3 regions of the Macrococcus brunensis genome follow, and region 2 is predicted to be linked to each of the others. Evidence: riboswitches for the same ligand, from Rfam matches in the RefSeq annotation. Region 2 holds a riboswitch; each other region holds the start of a gene.

Region 1 (5,364 bases), 580 kb from region 2:
CATCAGGGTGGCGTTGAATATACGATAGCAGCAGTGCTTGCCTGTACGTGGAGCTATCACTATATTGGTGAGCACCTTGCAGCATCAAACAACAATCTTGGTGTGTATCAGGAATGGGTGGATATGTATCATTCACCTGAATTCACTGAACTGAAGGATGACTGTATCCGGCTGATGAATGAAGCTGCTGAAGGTAAGAGTGAGGCAGAATTAAAAGTGTTGGAAGAGATTGTCGTAAAGACCAGCTATTATGAATATCTGTTCTGGGACATGGCTGAGAACATCTCGAACTGGCCCTGTAAGGAGACAGTGTAATTGTCGCAACTCTGCAAGGACATGACCCTGACGCTCCAAAACTGGTTCTGAATGGTCGCAGAATCAGTGATATGAAAGGCAGTTAAAGAGCGTATATTTACAAAAAATAAAGAAGGGGACATTATTGAAATAAAATGATTTCGTAAGGAGTGAATAGGCGTGTACAATCAGTTAATCAAAACACTTGAAAGTAAAGAAGAACAGATGATTGCCATCAGACGTCATTTACATGAAAATCCAGAATTATCTTTCGAAGAAAAAGAAACGCCGAAATATATTGCGGATTTCTACGAAGGAAAAGATGCTGAAGTCGAGACAAATGTCGGCGCGAATGGGGTTAAAGTGACTATTGACTCTGGTAAACCAGGTAAAACAATTGCGATTCGTGCAGATTTTGATGCATTGCCAATCGAAGAAGAAACCGGTCTGCCTTATGCTTCTAAAAATAAAGGTGTCATGCACGCGTGTGGTCACGACGCGCACACAGCTTATATGCTGATACTTGCAGATACATTGATCGAAATGAAAGATAGCTTCAGCGGTAAGATTGTCGTTATTCATCAGCCAGCTGAAGAAGTTCCGCCAGGTGGGGCACAGACAATGATTAAGGACGGCGTACTTGAGGGCGTTGATAACGTGATCGGTGTCCACGTCATGAGTACGATGGAAACAGGTAAAATGTACTATTATCCTGGGTTTGTGCAGACGGGACGTGCCTTCTTCAAACTGAAGATCAAAGGTAAAGGTGGTCACGGCTCATCTCCGCATATGGCGAATGATGCAATTGTAGCAGGGAGCGCTTTCGTCACTGCTGTGCAGACAGTCGTATCAAGAAGACTCAGCCCGTTTGAAACAGGTGTTGTGACTATTGGTTCATTCGATGGGAAAGGCCCGTTCAATGTGATCAAAGATGCTGTTGAACTTGAAGGAGACGTCCGTGGATTGACTGAAGAGACAAAAGCAACTATCGAAAAAGAAATTAAACGTCTCTCATCAGGGCTTGAAGCCATGTACGGTGTCACATGTGAATTGGAATATAATGATGACTACCCAGCGCTATATAATGATCCAGCATTCACAGAGTATGTGGTCAATGCCATTAAAGATCACTCTGATGTACAAATTGAGCAGACAGAACCACAACCCCCGTCAGAAGACTTTGCATACTATGCTAAAGAACTTCCAAGTACCTTTATTTACTCAGGCGCTGCACCAGAAGACGGGGAAATCTTCCCGCACCATCATCCTAAATTCAACATCAGTGAAAAATCGATGATGGTTGCAGCTAAAGCAGTAGGCACAGCTGTATTAACTTATCTGAACGATGAAAAATAATGAATATCGAGCAAGGAAAGACCATGGTTGTCTTCTTTTTATGCAAATGATTATTGATGATTAATCAAGCTAGTAGTCAAAAGAAAAGTATGGCACAGCTGATAATGATCGTCATTTTCTGGCAGATTATTAAGCTGCAGGCGCCTCGACTGGAAAAGGAAACTGAACTTCACTTATAAAGAGACAGTGTTGGAGCGGAAACCGGTTTGACAACCTCCTGTTTTAATACTATATTGATAACAATCATTTAAATATGTCTTATCCAGAGAGATGGAGGGAACTGGCCCTATGAAGTCTCAGCAGCAGGCTCTGTGAGCACTGTGCTAAATCCATCAAGCAGAAGCTTGGCAGATAAGTGATCTTTTAACGTCATTACTGCTGAAGTAATGACGTTTTTAATTTTTAGAGATAAGAAGGAGAGAGAGCATGCGTTCTAGATTACTGGATTCGATACCCGAAAGTTATTTCGGCAAGACGATGGGCAGAAAGCTCGAAATCGGGACTAACCCCCTCATTAATACAGCAGTCGGTATACCTGACCAGAAAGTGCCGGCGGAAGTGCTGGAAGCAATTCAGTCAGCAGTGCAGGAGCCTGCTAATAATAAATATGGCGTGTTCCGGGGTAAGGAAGTCCTAAAAGAAGCGATTCAGCAATTCTATCTGGAGACTTATGGTGTTGAGCTGGATAAAGACGAGGAAATCTGTATTCTTTATGGGACGAAGAACGGACTGGTCAACCTGCCTCTTTGTGTCATTGAACCGGGAGAAGGTGTATTGCTGCCGAACCCAGGTTATACGGACTATCTTGCAGGTGTGAAGCTTGCACGTGGTACAGTTTATGAGCTGCCACTACTGCCGGCCAATCGTTACTGGCCGAATTTTGATGCACTTGATTCCGCGGTATTAGACAAGACTCGACTCATCTATCTCAATTATCCAAGCAATCCGACAGGAGCGGTCGCGACACGTGCAGGGTTCGATGAGATTATCGAGCGCTTCAGAGGGACGAAGATACAGATTGTGCATGACTTTGCCTATGCAGCGTTCGGATTCGACGCTAAAAATCCAAGTATCCTGCAGTCAGAAGGTGCAAAAGAAGTGGCAGTGGAAATTTATTCACTCTCTAAAGGCTTTAATATGTCAGGGGTGCGGATTGGTTTTGCGGTAGGTAATAAGGATATCGTCGGCGCACTCAATTATTATCAGGACCATACACAAGTCGGGATGTGGGGGGTCGTCCAGGAAGCAGCGGTCAGTGCACTGGCACTGGGAGAACCTTTCCTAGAGACGCAGAACGCCATCTTCAGAAAGCGTAGAGATAAAGTGACAAGCTTCCTGACTGAGGCAGGTATTCCGTTTGAGCCGATGCAGGGCGGTATTTTCCTATGGCTTAAAATCCCGGATGGTTATAACAGCGAAGCATATGTAGATGACCTGCTGAAGAAACAGTCTATATTGACGACACCGGGCTTGCCATTTGGTTCAAATGGTGATCAGTATATTCGGATTTCTCTTGCTATCAGTGATGAGGAGATAGAGGAACTGCTGAATAGACTTGCCGAAACAAAAGCGCTCTATCACTAAAGCCGTTTTAAGTGAATTATTTTATTAAAGTAAGAGTCCTTCTCACTACTTTACACGAACGTATGTTCTCGTATACACTTGATATATAAATGAGGTGGGAGAATGTATGACTATTATCAATGTAGTTCTCGTGATGTACTTTGTGTTGACCTTAAAAGCTTCTTTGCATCGGTCTCGTGTATCGAAAAAGGACTGAATCCGCTGACGACTAAACTCGCTGTTGTCGGAGATACGAAACGTCAAGGTTCTGTTGTACTGGCTGCAACACCGCCTTTAAAAACATTAGGTATAAAAACTGGATCAAGATTATTTGAAATTCCGCATCGTTCAGATATTTATATCATTAACCCCTCTATGCTTAAATATATTCAAGTATCGAGCGAGATTTCAGCGATTGCGCTGCAATATGTAGCGCCCGAAGATTTCCATCAGTATAGTATCGACGAATTCTTTATGGATATCACGGATTCCTATCATCTGTTTGCCCGGTCACCTTATCAGATGGCACGTATACTGCAGCAGGAAATCTACAATCAGACGCAGATTGTCAGCACGATAGGTATCGGCTCAAACCCTCTGCTTGCCAAGCTGTCCATGGACTTAGAAGCAAAACGGACGACAGAAGGTGTCGCTGAATGGCGTTATCACGATGTCCCCCGTAAACTGTGGGATATCGAACCACTGACTGAGATGTGGGGCATTAATAATCGGACGGAGAAGAAGCTGAACAAGAAAGGCATCTTCAGTATCGGTGATCTAGCCCATTATCCAGTTGAATATTTAAAGCGTGACTTCGGTATTATCGGCGTCGATCTGCACTTGCATGCCAATGGAATAGATGAAAGTGTGATTCGCAAACCGCATGTCATCAAAGGCAAATCATACGGTAAGTCACAGATTCTGATGCGTGATTATCAGTTTCATGAACTGAAGACGGTCATCAGTGAACAGATAGATGAGGTGTTTTACCGCGTCAGAGAGAAGAATCTGTATCCGACGACGATTGCCTTTACTGTAGGCTATGCAGATGGTGGGGGAATCCATAAACAGTTCACTAAGAAGGATTATTTCACAGCGACTATGCAGATTGTTAACCTGATCTGGCGGTACTTAGAAGAATATGCAGAGATAAACCGCCTTTTCAGGACAGTAAGTGTTTCTTTCAGCAATCTGCGTGATAGTCGAATCAGACAGATGAGTCTCTTTGAAGCACCGGAAGACATGAAACGGGAGATTGTAGAAGATTATCTTGACCAGCTCCGTCGTAAGTATGGTAAAGACATCGTCATACGAGCGTCGTCCTTAACGAATAGCGGCACTATTAAACTGCGAAAAGGACTCATCGCCGGTCATAAAGGTTAAGTTTCTCATTAATAGAAGATTAATATCTCCTCAAAAAGGTTATGGAAAGAGTAACAATTGAAATGGGAGTGATGATGATGTGGACAATGAATGACTACCCGAACAGCTGGAAGAACTTTGATGAACTTGAACGGAAGAAGGCCATCGATATCGGAAATGCGATGCTGACAGATGGCTATAAGGAAGAAGATTTGATTCCTATTGCGACAAAACAGGCGAAAGACTGGTATAAAGCGGCCTCAACAGAAGAATTGCATGAACTGAAGAACAAGAAAATCACGCAGCACAAAAAAGATGATTCAGCACATCCAGAGCTGATGGACAAGGACGTTGAAGTCTACTTTGAAGATAATAAGTGGCACGTGAAGACACAGGGTGCTCAACGCGCAGATTCAACGCATGATACAAAACAGGAAGCGGCAAAGCGTGCTAAAGAAATTGCTGATAACAAAGATGTGAAAGTCATTCAGCATCAAAAAAATGATTGATAGATACCTCCAATCTACTGATTGGGGGTATCTATTTGAATTTTAATGCTATTTGGCCGTTTAAATGGGTAAAGGTAGAAGTCGATAAAAATTTTTACTCATAAGAAGAGTAATAGGACTGTATTTGATTAATCGAGGTGGAGAGATTTGGGTAAAGCGAATGATAGGAAATTAAGTTTATTGGCGCTCGTTGCGATGGTGGTGGGAACGATGATCGGCGGTGGTGCTTTTAACCTGATCAGTGATATGGGTACTGAAGCAGGCGGACTAGCTATCCTCA
Region 2 (5,364 bases):
AGAATTTTACGATAATCTGTTCATCCTGGTTAATAATCTCTTCGAATTCTGCATATTGACTTATTGTTCTCATAGTCATGCTCCTTTTTGTATTTGTATTTAGTATATACCATCATCACTCAAAAAATAAACGATGAGCTTAAGAAGCATTTGTTCTATTGTCAAAATATTGGTACTATTGTTTTATCTTACTGTATGGAGGAAGACGATGCTAAAATTTTATCAGTTACCTAATTGTTCAACATGTAGAAAAGCAGCTCAATTTCTTCAGGAGCATGGTGTCAGTTTTGAACCGGTCAATATTGTTGAACTGACACCGACTGCTGCTGAATTCAAGAAGTTGGTTGACGATACAGGTGTTGATGTCGATCAGTTATTCAATCGTCAGGGCGCCAAGTTCCGAGAGCTTGAATTAAAAGAAACATTGGAAACGTTATCACTGGAAGAAAAATTAAATCTGCTTGCATCGGACGGTATGCTTGTTAAAAGACCCCTTGCGACTAACGGGAAGCAGATAACACTTGGATTCAAGGAAGAACAATATCGTCAGATTTGGCTATAAAAAAAGTTGAATAACCCGTCATGCTATGTCATTATTAGAGTGTAATCATTATTAGGAGGGGATTTTTGTGGCAACTATTGAAGGCTTAAAATATTCTAAAGATCACGAATGGGTAAAATCAGAAGGAAACGTAAAAACAATCGGTATTACTGACTTCGCTCAATCAGAACTTGGAGACATCGTATTCGTTGAACTTCCAGAAGTTGGCGATGAAATTTCAGCAGGACAACCTTTCGGTAGCGTTGAATCTGTTAAAACAGTATCTGAATTATACGCTCCACTTAGTGGTAAAGTTGTAGAAGTAAACAGCGAACTTGAAGATTCTCCAGAATTCGTTAACGAATCTCCATACGAAAATGCTTGGATGATCAAAGTTGAGACTGAAAGTGACGATGAATTAAATGAGTTACTTGATCAAGCTCAATATGATGAAATGATTAACGCTTAAATGCTATAATTTCCTTGATAAGATTCTTATCAAGGATTTTTTTTATAATTGCATATGAAAAGGTGATGAGATGTCTGTAATCAGTAAAGTCATAGTTGTGGAAGGCAAGTCTGACAAGAAAAAGTTACAACAAGTTTTATCTGAACCTGTACATATTATTTGCACGAACGGCACGATGGGAATCAGTAAAATGGATGAAATGCTCGATGAACTGACAGGTCATAATGTCTACGTGATGACCGATGCTGATAAAGCTGGAAAGAACATTCGCAGCTGGTTCAAACGTCATTTAAGTGAATGTAAGCATATCTATATCGATCCGACTTATGGTGAAGTCGGCCGCTGTCCTGTTGATTACCTTGCCAAAAAATTAATGAAACATGAGTTTGAAGTGAAAGGTCTGGAAGTAGAAGATGAAAGTCAGCGAGTATTTGCCTTCAGCCCCGTCTGGTGATTATGTGATATTCGGCTACACGCCGCTCTGTGGCACTTGTAAAGTTGCAGAGCGCATGATAGATATCATTCCAGAGCTGATTGAAGTCAATATCATGAAAGTAGATTTAAATTTTGCGGAGTCTCTGGCGCAGAATTATCAGTTGATAAGTGTCCCTGTTCTTCTCATTGTCAAAGATGATGAAGTTGTGGAGACAGTCTACCGATTCGAATCTGTCACAAATATTTATGAAATTATTCGGAAAGTATTGACGATTTAAATATTGTAGTCTAATATGTATAACAATTGAATATAACTCTTATCAAGAGTGGTGGAGGGATGTGCCCTATGAAGCCCGGCAACCGTCTTATGACATGGTGCCAATTCACATAAAGCATGAGCTTTAGAAGATGAGAGACGATGAACTCATTGCGTCTTTCTCTTTACGGGAAAGACGCTTTATTCATTTAAAGGAGGTACGTAAGTGATTACGTTAAATCAAGTAGTTAAGCAGTTTGCAACGAAGAAAGGAACGATTACTGCCGTTGATGATGTCAATCTGACGATCAACGAAGGTGAAATATATGGTGTCATTGGTTTTTCAGGCGCAGGTAAAAGTACGCTAATCCGTATGTTTAATGGTCTTGAAAAACCGACGACAGGTGATGTGGTTGTCGGTGGCGATAACATAGCAGAACTCAGTCCGACTGACCTTAGAAAGAAAAGACAGAAGATCGGTATGATTTTCCAGCATTTCAATCTGCTCTGGTCACGTACTGTATTCGATAATATCTCATTTCCACTTGAAATCGCCGGCGTCTCTAAATCGGAGCGTACGGCACGTGTCAATGAACTGATTCGTATGGTGGGGCTTGAAGGACGTGAAAATGCTTATCCTTCTCAGTTATCAGGTGGACAGAAGCAGCGTGTCGGTATTGCCCGTTCACTTGCGAATAACCCGACTGTCCTGCTCTGTGATGAAGCGACGAGTGCACTCGATCCGCAGACGACAGACGAGATTCTGGATCTGTTAGTCAACATCAATCGCCAGCTCAACCTGACCATTATTCTGATCACGCACGAGATGCAGGTCATCCGTAAAATCTGTCATCAAGTCGCTGTCATGGAAAATGGTCGTGTCGTGGAACAGGGACCTGTCATGCAGGTGTTTGAAAACCCACAATCCAGCGTCACGCAGCGTTTTGTCAAAGACGATCTGAAAGATGCTGAAGTCGAAGCCTCTATCGATGAAATCATGGCGCATTATCCGACAGGTGCAATCCTTCGACTGAAGTTTGTCGGTTCTTCTACGGGGCAGCCGATTGTCAGTCGTATGATCAGAAAATACGATCTGGATGCGAATGTACTTGCAGGGAACATCAAGCATACGCAAAACGGCTCTTTCGGCCATTTGATTGTACATGTTCCTGCACTGACTGCAGACGTCGAGAGAATGTTCGATGAGTTAAAGGTGCATGGTGTAGAAGCGGAGGTGGAAAGACGTGGATAATACAATGATGGACACGCTGAGAGAAATGTTCAGCTTTGAAAATGTGGTCTGGCCGGATGTCTGGGTCGCAGTCTATGAAACTCTTTATATGACGATTATCTCGGCCATCTTTACGTTTGTATTTGGTCTGATTATCGGAACGGCGTTATTCCTTGCGTCACGCAGTAAATCAAAAGGTGCTAAGATTTTCTATAACATCATGGCATTTTTCGTCAACTTGTTCCGGGCGATTCCGTTTATTATCCTGATTCTGCTCCTCATCCCGTTCACAAATGTCCTGATGGGCACGATCAGTGGGGTTAAAGGTGCACTTCCAGCCTTGATCATCGGTGCTGCACCGTTCTATGCTCGTCTTGTTGAAATCGGTATGAAAGAAATCGATAAGGGTGTCATTGAAGCAGCAGAAGCGATGGGCGCAAGCCGCTGGACATTGATCTGGAAAGTACTGCTTCGTGAATCGATGCCTGCACTTATTTCAGGTATCACTGTCACGACGATTTCGCTTGTCGGTGCAACGGCTATCGCCGGCGTCATCGGTGCAGGCGGACTCGGTAACCTTGCTTATTTAGTTGGTTTTACCCGCAGTCAGAATGATGTGATTTTAGTCTCAACTGTCTTTATTCTGCTGATTGTCTTTGCAATACAGTTTATCGGTGACTTCCTTGCGAAGCGCACGGATAAACGTTAAATATAAAAAACAAAGGAGAAAAACGATGAAGAAATTTTTAGTATTTGCACTCACTCTGTTATTCGCTGTTGTTCTGACAGCATGTGGTTCAGACTCAAAGGAAAGTGGTAAAGAAGATAAAACAATTAAAGTAGGCGCTTCACCAGCCCCTCACGCAGAACTGCTTGAACAAGTTAAACCAATCCTTGAAAAAGAAGGCTACAAGCTTGATATCAAGATCATCAACGACTACACAACACCTAACCGCCTGTTAAATGATGGTGAATTAGATGCTAACTTCTTCCAGCACACACCATACTTAGATACTGAAACAAAAGAAAAAGGCTACAAATTAGAATCAGCTGGTAACGTGCACATCGAACCGATGGCTGTATACTCTAAAAAGTATAAATCATTAGACGAATTACCAGATGGCGCTGAAATTTTCGTATCAAACAACCCAGCTGAAGAAGGTCGTTTCTTATCATTCTTCACTAAAGCAGGCTTAATTAAATTAAAAGAAGGAACAGACCCGGTTAAAGCGACATTCAAAGATATCGCTGAAAACAAAAAGAATCTGAAATTCAACAACAAGCAGGCAGCTGAATTCTTACCGAAATCATTTAACAATGGTGAAGGAGATGCGGTCATCATCAACTCTAACTTCGCTCTTGATAACAAACTGAACCCGGTTAAAGATTCTATCGCACTTGAAGATAAAGACTCACCATATGCTAACTTAATCGCTGTACAGAAAGGTCATAAAGACGATGCTAAAATCAAAGCACTTGTCAAAGCCCTTCAATCTGATGACGTTAAGAAATTTATTGATGAGAAATATAAAGGTGCAGTTATTGCTGCAAACTAATAGTTAACACTCAGCCTTGTGCTGAGTGTTTTTTATTTTCAATCACTCCACCACGATTCTCAATGAAATGGTCTCAATCCATTTAACAATCATTCTATTTACGTTATAATAATTGAGTAAATGAATTTAAGAGTCTTTGACTGTAAATTAAAATCATTATAAACTATTAAGAGTTTAAAATAATTATAATTCGTGGAGGGTACACAAATGGCATCAGTATTAGAGATTAAAGATTTACACGTTTCAATCGAAGGAAAAGAGATTTTAAAAGGTGTAAACTTAACAATCAAACAAGGTGAAGTTCACGCTATCATGGGACCAAATGGTACAGGTAAATCAACTCTATCATCAGCGATCATGGGTCATCCAAAATATGAAGTCACTCAAGGCGAAGTCTTACTTGATGGCGAAAATGTTCTTGAAATGGAAGTAGATGAACGTGCGCAGGCAGGTCTTTTCCTTGCGATGCAATATCCATCTGAAATCTCAGGTGTGACAAATGCAGACTTCTTACGTTCAGCGATTAACTCTCGTCGTGAAGAAGGTCAGGAAATCAACTTAATGCAGTTCATTAAAAAAATGGATAAACAGATGGAATTCCTTGAAATGGACCCTGATATGGCAACACGTTACTTAAATGAAGGATTCTCTGGCGGGGAGAAAAAACGTAACGAAATTCTTCAATTAATGATGTTAGAACCTAAATTTGCTATCTTAGATGAAATTGACTCAGGACTCGATATCGATGCGCTTAAAGTCGTATCAAAAGGAATCAATGAAATGCGCGGCGAAAACTTCGGTTGCTTGATCATCACTCACTATCAACGTCTTCTGAACTACATCTCACCAGACTTCGTACACGTGATGATGCAAGGT
Region 3 (5,364 bases), 190 kb from region 2:
TCGTCGATTTTCTCCTGTATTTCTTCTGCAGTTAACTTCTGCGCATGCTTCGGTGGCCATTGTGTTTGTTTCTCTTCTTTCTTTCTAGAAAAAAGTTTGCTGATTAGTTTCAACATGTCATTATCTCCTTTTATGTCATTTTATAACATTTAGAATCAAGCTCATTATATCATATTATTTCTATGAAATAGAAACACACTTCTAATAAATAGAAGTGTGTTTCTAACTTGTTATAAAGATGCTTTTAACTCTTTGATATCGTCCGGTCCTACCTGACAACATCCTCCTATAAACTTGACGCCTTTATCTTTCCATCTGACAGCCGCTTCAAGTAGTGACTGTTCTTCATCCCCAATCCATACTTTGTTGCTGGCATCATACTTTCTGCCACCATTCGGATAAAGAATAATATCTTTAGAACTTTGCTTGATTAATTTATCTACTGCTTCATCTATCACTTTAATGCTTGTGCAATTGATTCCGAATGCAAGTACATTTGGAATAGCATTCACAGTTTCAATAACCTCATCAAGCTGTGTACCATCTGACAGGTGTGTACTGTCATTCAGCGTTACTGATAGCCATGCTTCTATTTCTTCATATTCCTCAAGCAATTTCTTTACTGCTTTGATTTCTTCAAGATTAGGAATGGTTTCAAATGCAAATACGCTGATTCCGGCTTCAATCAGTATATCTAAGCGCTCTTTATGATAGTCGATGTAATCTTGCTCGGAGATAATATAGTCGCCAGTATATTCAGCGCCGTTACCCAGCATTGCTCCATATGGTCCTAACGAGCCTGCAATAATCGTATTCTCTTTAGCTGCTCGTCTGGCAATCTCTACTGCTTTCTTTAAATAGTTTCTTGCATCTTGATAGTTTAATCCCATATTAATAAATGACTGTATAGCCGCCTGATAAGTGTTAGTTAAAATGATTTCTGCACCTGCATCAACAAATGCCTGATGCACTTGGTAGACAGCTTCCGGATTTGATTCTATTAAATTTGAAGACCACAAAGGATGATTAACATCATAACCGAACTGCTCAACGGTTGTGCCGAATCCTCCATCTAATAAAATGATTTCCTGTCCTAATTTATCTTGTAACTGCATGAATTTCTCCTCCTTTTTTCTTAATGAAATAATGAAGTAATCCTACAAGAATGCAGAATGGCAATCCTATTAATGTGGCTAATCTCTGATTTGGATCAAACAGGACACCAATAGTTGAAATCAAACATAATAGAAACCCGGCAATCGGCAATATATAGGCTTTTTTGTGAGTTTCCTGCTTTTTACGCAGTTGATTGTACCTTGCAGCACATATGCTCATCCATACAACAACGACTGCAAACCCTGCAATGGATACAAGGGCTAAATAAACCGTAGAAGGCGCAATCACACTGGATAATAAACTTAAGAGGGCACCTGCTAAACTGATAATTGTCGCATTGATCGGCATACCCTTTTTATTCAGTTTTCGTGCTATAGGAATAATATTGTCACGCTCGGATAAACTCCAAAGCATACGACTTGAAGCATAAAGGCCTGAGTTTGCCGCTGACAATAAAGCCGTCAATATAACAAAGTTCATGATATCTCCTGCAAAAGGTATACCTATGCTATCCAATATGGATACAAAAGGACTTTCAAGTAAGCTCACTTTGTCAATCGGCAGCAACAGAACCATGATGATAATAGTTCCAATAAATAAAACTGCTAAACGCCATACCGTTGCACTTATTGTTTTCGGGATGACTTTTTGAGGATTCTTAGTCTCTCCTGCAGCAATGGCAATCAGTTCTGTACCACTAAAAGCATAATTGACTGCTAGCATAGTCGTAAAGATCCCGAATAGACCATGAGGAATCTTGAGTAACTTTTCGCCGTCTATGACTGGCTCCAGTTTTGATGGTATTAAGTTAAAGATAATAAGCAATCCAACAATAATGAAAACGACAATCGCAAGCACTTTTACTAAAGATAACCAAAATTCTGTTTCTCCATAAGTTCTACTAGTCGTAAAATTAATACCTACAATAACTACTATAAAAATCAAACTAAATAACCAGACTGGAAATTGAGGAAACCACTTCTGAAAAAGAATCCCTCCCGCAGTGACTTCAGATCCGAGTGCGATAGTCCAGCATAACCAGTAGCTCCATGCGACCACATGCCCGATTGATGGATGAATATAGATGTTTGCATATGTATGGAATCCCCCTACATCTGGATGTTCTACAGCTAATGCACCCATACATTTCATCACAATATAGACGAGCAGGGCACCTATTATATAGCTAATAACTGTTCCTATCGGTCCTGCTTGCTGCAAAGTATATCCTGTACTTAGAAATAAACCCGTTCCAATTACACCACCGAAACTTAACATCATGACATGACGCTTCTCTAACCCTCTTTTGAACTCATTACTCATTTTTCTTCCCCCCATAAAAAAATACCCCTCTGAAAAAGAGGGGTATAAAAGTATACACTCATATTTCAGGCAGAACCTGTTGGATTTAGCACCGTGCAAATGCCGGTTGCTGAGACTTCAAAGGGCCAATTCCCTCCATCTCTCTTTATAAGTTATTTAATTGATACATAGCATATCATCAGACTTATAGTCGGTCAATCATATTTTTATTATTTTCAGTTTTTTCACTCAACTTCAGACTCTTATACTTTTAGTTCTGCTCTTGTTACAATAAATGAGATTAACTAAGGAGGTTTTTCCATGAACGTTTCAGAACGCGCTATCCAGATTTTAAAAGAGACATATGGTCCTGACAGTGAGTTTCGCAACGGTCAGCTTGAGGCCATTACAGCTGTCGTGAATAAGCAGAAGACGCTGGTCATTCAGAAGACGGGCTGGGGTAAGTCTATTGTCTACTTCATTGCGACGAAGATACTGCGGGAACGTGGTGCGGGTCCGACGATTATTATCAGTCCGCTTCTTGCCTTGATGCACAATCAGATTGAGGCAGCGAAAAAGCTCGGTCTCAATGTCGTGACCATCAACAGCAACAACCGCGATGACTGGGAGATGATCTATGCGTCGCTAAACGAAGTAGATGCGATTATTGTCTCGCCTGAGAAGCTGTCAAATCCAGAGTTTGTAGAGCATCTCAGTGAAGTGAATAACATTGAGATGGTCGTGGTGGATGAAGCACATTCGATTTCTGACTGGGGTCATGATTTCAGACCTGACTATCAGCGTATCGTCTATCTGCTGCAGTCGTTCCCTGATCACATCGCGATTCTCGGGACGACAGCGACTGCGAATGACCGGGTGATTCAGGATATCAAGGATCAGTTAGGTGATGACTTACAGGTCTTCCGTGGCGACTTGATTCGTGACAATATTTCCATTCAGGTCAACGCGGCACAGAGTAAGGTTGAACGGCTGGCTTTTATCACGGATGCTTTGACGCGACATCCATTCCTGAGCAAGAAACAGGGCATCATCTACTGCCTGACGAAGAAGGAATGTGACTCTGTTGCCTATTTCCTGTCGCTACAAGGTATCTCTGTTACTGCTTATTATTCGGGTTTGCAGGATGCGTCTGGTGAAGATATGACTGAAGACATACTCGAAGGATTCCATACTGGCATGACACGCGTTATTGTCTCTACTGTCAAGCTCGGCATGGGTTATGACAAATCCGATATCGGTTTCGTCATTCATTTCCAGCTGCCGCAGAACCTGATCGCCTACTATCAGCAGATCGGCCGTGCCGGGCGTGATGGTTCTCCTGCCTTAGCGATTCTGCTGCACGGGGAGGAGGACGAAGAGATCATCAAGTCATTTATTGAAGGCGCGAACAAGGATCCGGAGCTGCTGCAGCAGATTCTGCAGGTGATCGGTGACAGCGCAGATGGACTGAAACGGAATGAGATTCTGCAGCATTTCAATCTGAACGTCACAAAACTCGCTTCTGTACTGAAGTATCTCTATGTCCATAACTATATCTATATGGAGAAAAGTAAGTACTACGTCCATCCGAAGCACCATTTTGATGCGGCGGGCAACGCGCGGATTCAAAAGCAGCTGAATGAGACTCGTCTTGCTGAACTGGATAACCTGAAAGCATTCATCAATTATGACGGCTGCTATATGAAGTTTATTGCGGACGAACTGGACGCGCCTGATACAAAGGAACGCTGCGGCATCTGTGCGCATTGTCGTAACAGGCAGTTCATTACACTGGAGGACGACAATCCTTATCTTGAGCAGGCGAAGGAATTTAAGAACAAGCTGCACGGTGTCATCACACCGCGTAAACGCTGGTCGAACAATAAGAAGGTTGACGACGCACTCGTATACGAACTCGGCTGGACTTATACTGTTGATGCCTACTCTCCTATCGGCAGGCGGTTTATGCTGGAGCGAGAGCAAGGTCATTTCTCAGACAAGACCGTGACGACTGTGACTCACTTTCTGAAAGAGCATATTGCTGCAAATGATATCGAAGTGATAACTGGCGTGCCGAGTTTAAGAAGACCCACTCTTATCCCTGAACTTGGCAGAAAGGTTGCAGATAATCTGGGGATAACTTATAGCGAAGCACTGGAGAAGACAGCTCAAGGTATGCCGCAGAAAGAGATGCATAACTCGATGATGCAGGAGAATAACGTGCGGGAGACACTTAAAGTGAGTCAGACAGAAGCAGTTCAAGGGAAGAACGTGCTGCTGATGGATGACCTGGTTGATTCACGCTGGACGATGACTGTTGCCGCGAGTCTGTTACTGGACCAAGGCGCAGCTCATGTCTATCCATTCGCGCTGGTGAATATAGGTAATGACTAAAAACCAGGAGACGAATTATCAGCCTCCTGGTTTTCCCTTTATATGGGTGTTATACTGGATTACGAAAGGAATGATAACTTTGAAAAATGTCTCTCCATATGCGCCACTCTTTATGAGTTATTGGATAATTTTATTCAGTTACTATTCTTATTCGAATATCGTCTTTAATCATCCTGATACATGGCGTATCTGGGTATCTGGACTAGGATTCAGTATCTTTTTTATCATGACCATATGGGCGACATTCGCCATTGAAGAGCAGCAGGCTGCTAGTAAGTAAATGTTTTCTGATGTGCATCATAGCTAATTAAAGGATATTTTGGATAGATGTTGCGCTGTACATATTCTGCCCAGCATCTATCTCTGTATTCTATAATCTGGCAAGCTAGTGTTTCTTGAGATAAGGGATCCGCTTGGAACTCTTCTTTATTTATCTCCACAAATTCAAAAAGCTGTGTAGAACCCTTTTCAATCACTAAGTGATGCGCCAGTCCTTCTATATCTGATATCAGCTCTTCATTCTTATACAGAACTTCCTCTTTTAAATCCGTA

Evidence for each region. A riboswitch is a leader RNA that binds a small molecule or an ion and turns the genes downstream of it on or off. The one in region 2 is predicted to bind S-adenosylmethionine.
Region 1: it holds a riboswitch for S-adenosylmethionine, as region 2 does, so the genes downstream of both, MGG13_RS00310 (aminotransferase class I/II-fold pyridoxal phosphate-dependent enzyme) here and MGG13_RS03440 (methionine ABC transporter ATP-binding protein) in region 2, are expected to answer to the same signal.
Region 3: it holds a riboswitch for S-adenosylmethionine, as region 2 does, so the genes downstream of both, MGG13_RS02460 (amino acid permease) here and MGG13_RS03440 (methionine ABC transporter ATP-binding protein) in region 2, are expected to answer to the same signal.

The regions. Positions count from the first base shown of each region.
Region 1 is NZ_CP092179.1:60,086-65,449, forward strand. It holds gene tenA (thiaminase II) at 1-315, shown strand, start outside; gene MGG13_RS00305 (M20 family metallopeptidase) at 475-1,650, shown strand; SAM riboswitch class I at 1,906-2,008, shown strand; gene MGG13_RS00310 (aminotransferase class I/II-fold pyridoxal phosphate-dependent enzyme) at 2,077-3,234, shown strand; gene MGG13_RS00315 (Y-family DNA polymerase) at 3,337-4,596, shown strand; gene MGG13_RS00320 (DUF2188 domain-containing protein) at 4,671-5,084, shown strand; partial or broken gene MGG13_RS00325 (basic amino acid/polyamine antiporter) at 5,280-5,364, shown strand, end outside.
Region 2 is NZ_CP092179.1:636,494-641,857, forward strand. It holds gene MGG13_RS03415 (thioredoxin family protein) at 1-73, opposite strand, end outside; gene MGG13_RS03420 (Spx/MgsR family RNA polymerase-binding regulatory protein) at 209-562, shown strand; gene gcvH (glycine cleavage system protein GcvH) at 630-1,010, shown strand; gene MGG13_RS03430 (toprim domain-containing protein) at 1,081-1,464, shown strand; gene MGG13_RS03435 (thioredoxin family protein) at 1,424-1,723, shown strand; SAM riboswitch class I at 1,760-1,860, shown strand; gene MGG13_RS03440 (methionine ABC transporter ATP-binding protein) at 1,928-2,953, shown strand; gene MGG13_RS03445 (methionine ABC transporter permease) at 2,946-3,641, shown strand; gene MGG13_RS03450 (MetQ/NlpA family ABC transporter substrate-binding protein) at 3,667-4,488, shown strand; gene sufC (Fe-S cluster assembly ATPase SufC) at 4,696-5,364, shown strand, end outside.
Region 3 is NZ_CP092179.1:451,422-456,785, reverse strand. It holds gene MGG13_RS02470 (hypothetical protein) at 1-116, opposite strand, end outside; gene mmuM (homocysteine S-methyltransferase) at 231-1,115, opposite strand; gene MGG13_RS02460 (amino acid permease) at 1,099-2,454, opposite strand; SAM riboswitch class I at 2,495-2,593, opposite strand; gene MGG13_RS02455 (RecQ family ATP-dependent DNA helicase) at 2,740-4,812, shown strand; gene MGG13_RS02450 (hypothetical protein) at 4,925-5,092, shown strand; gene MGG13_RS02445 (hypothetical protein) at 5,082-5,364, opposite strand, start outside.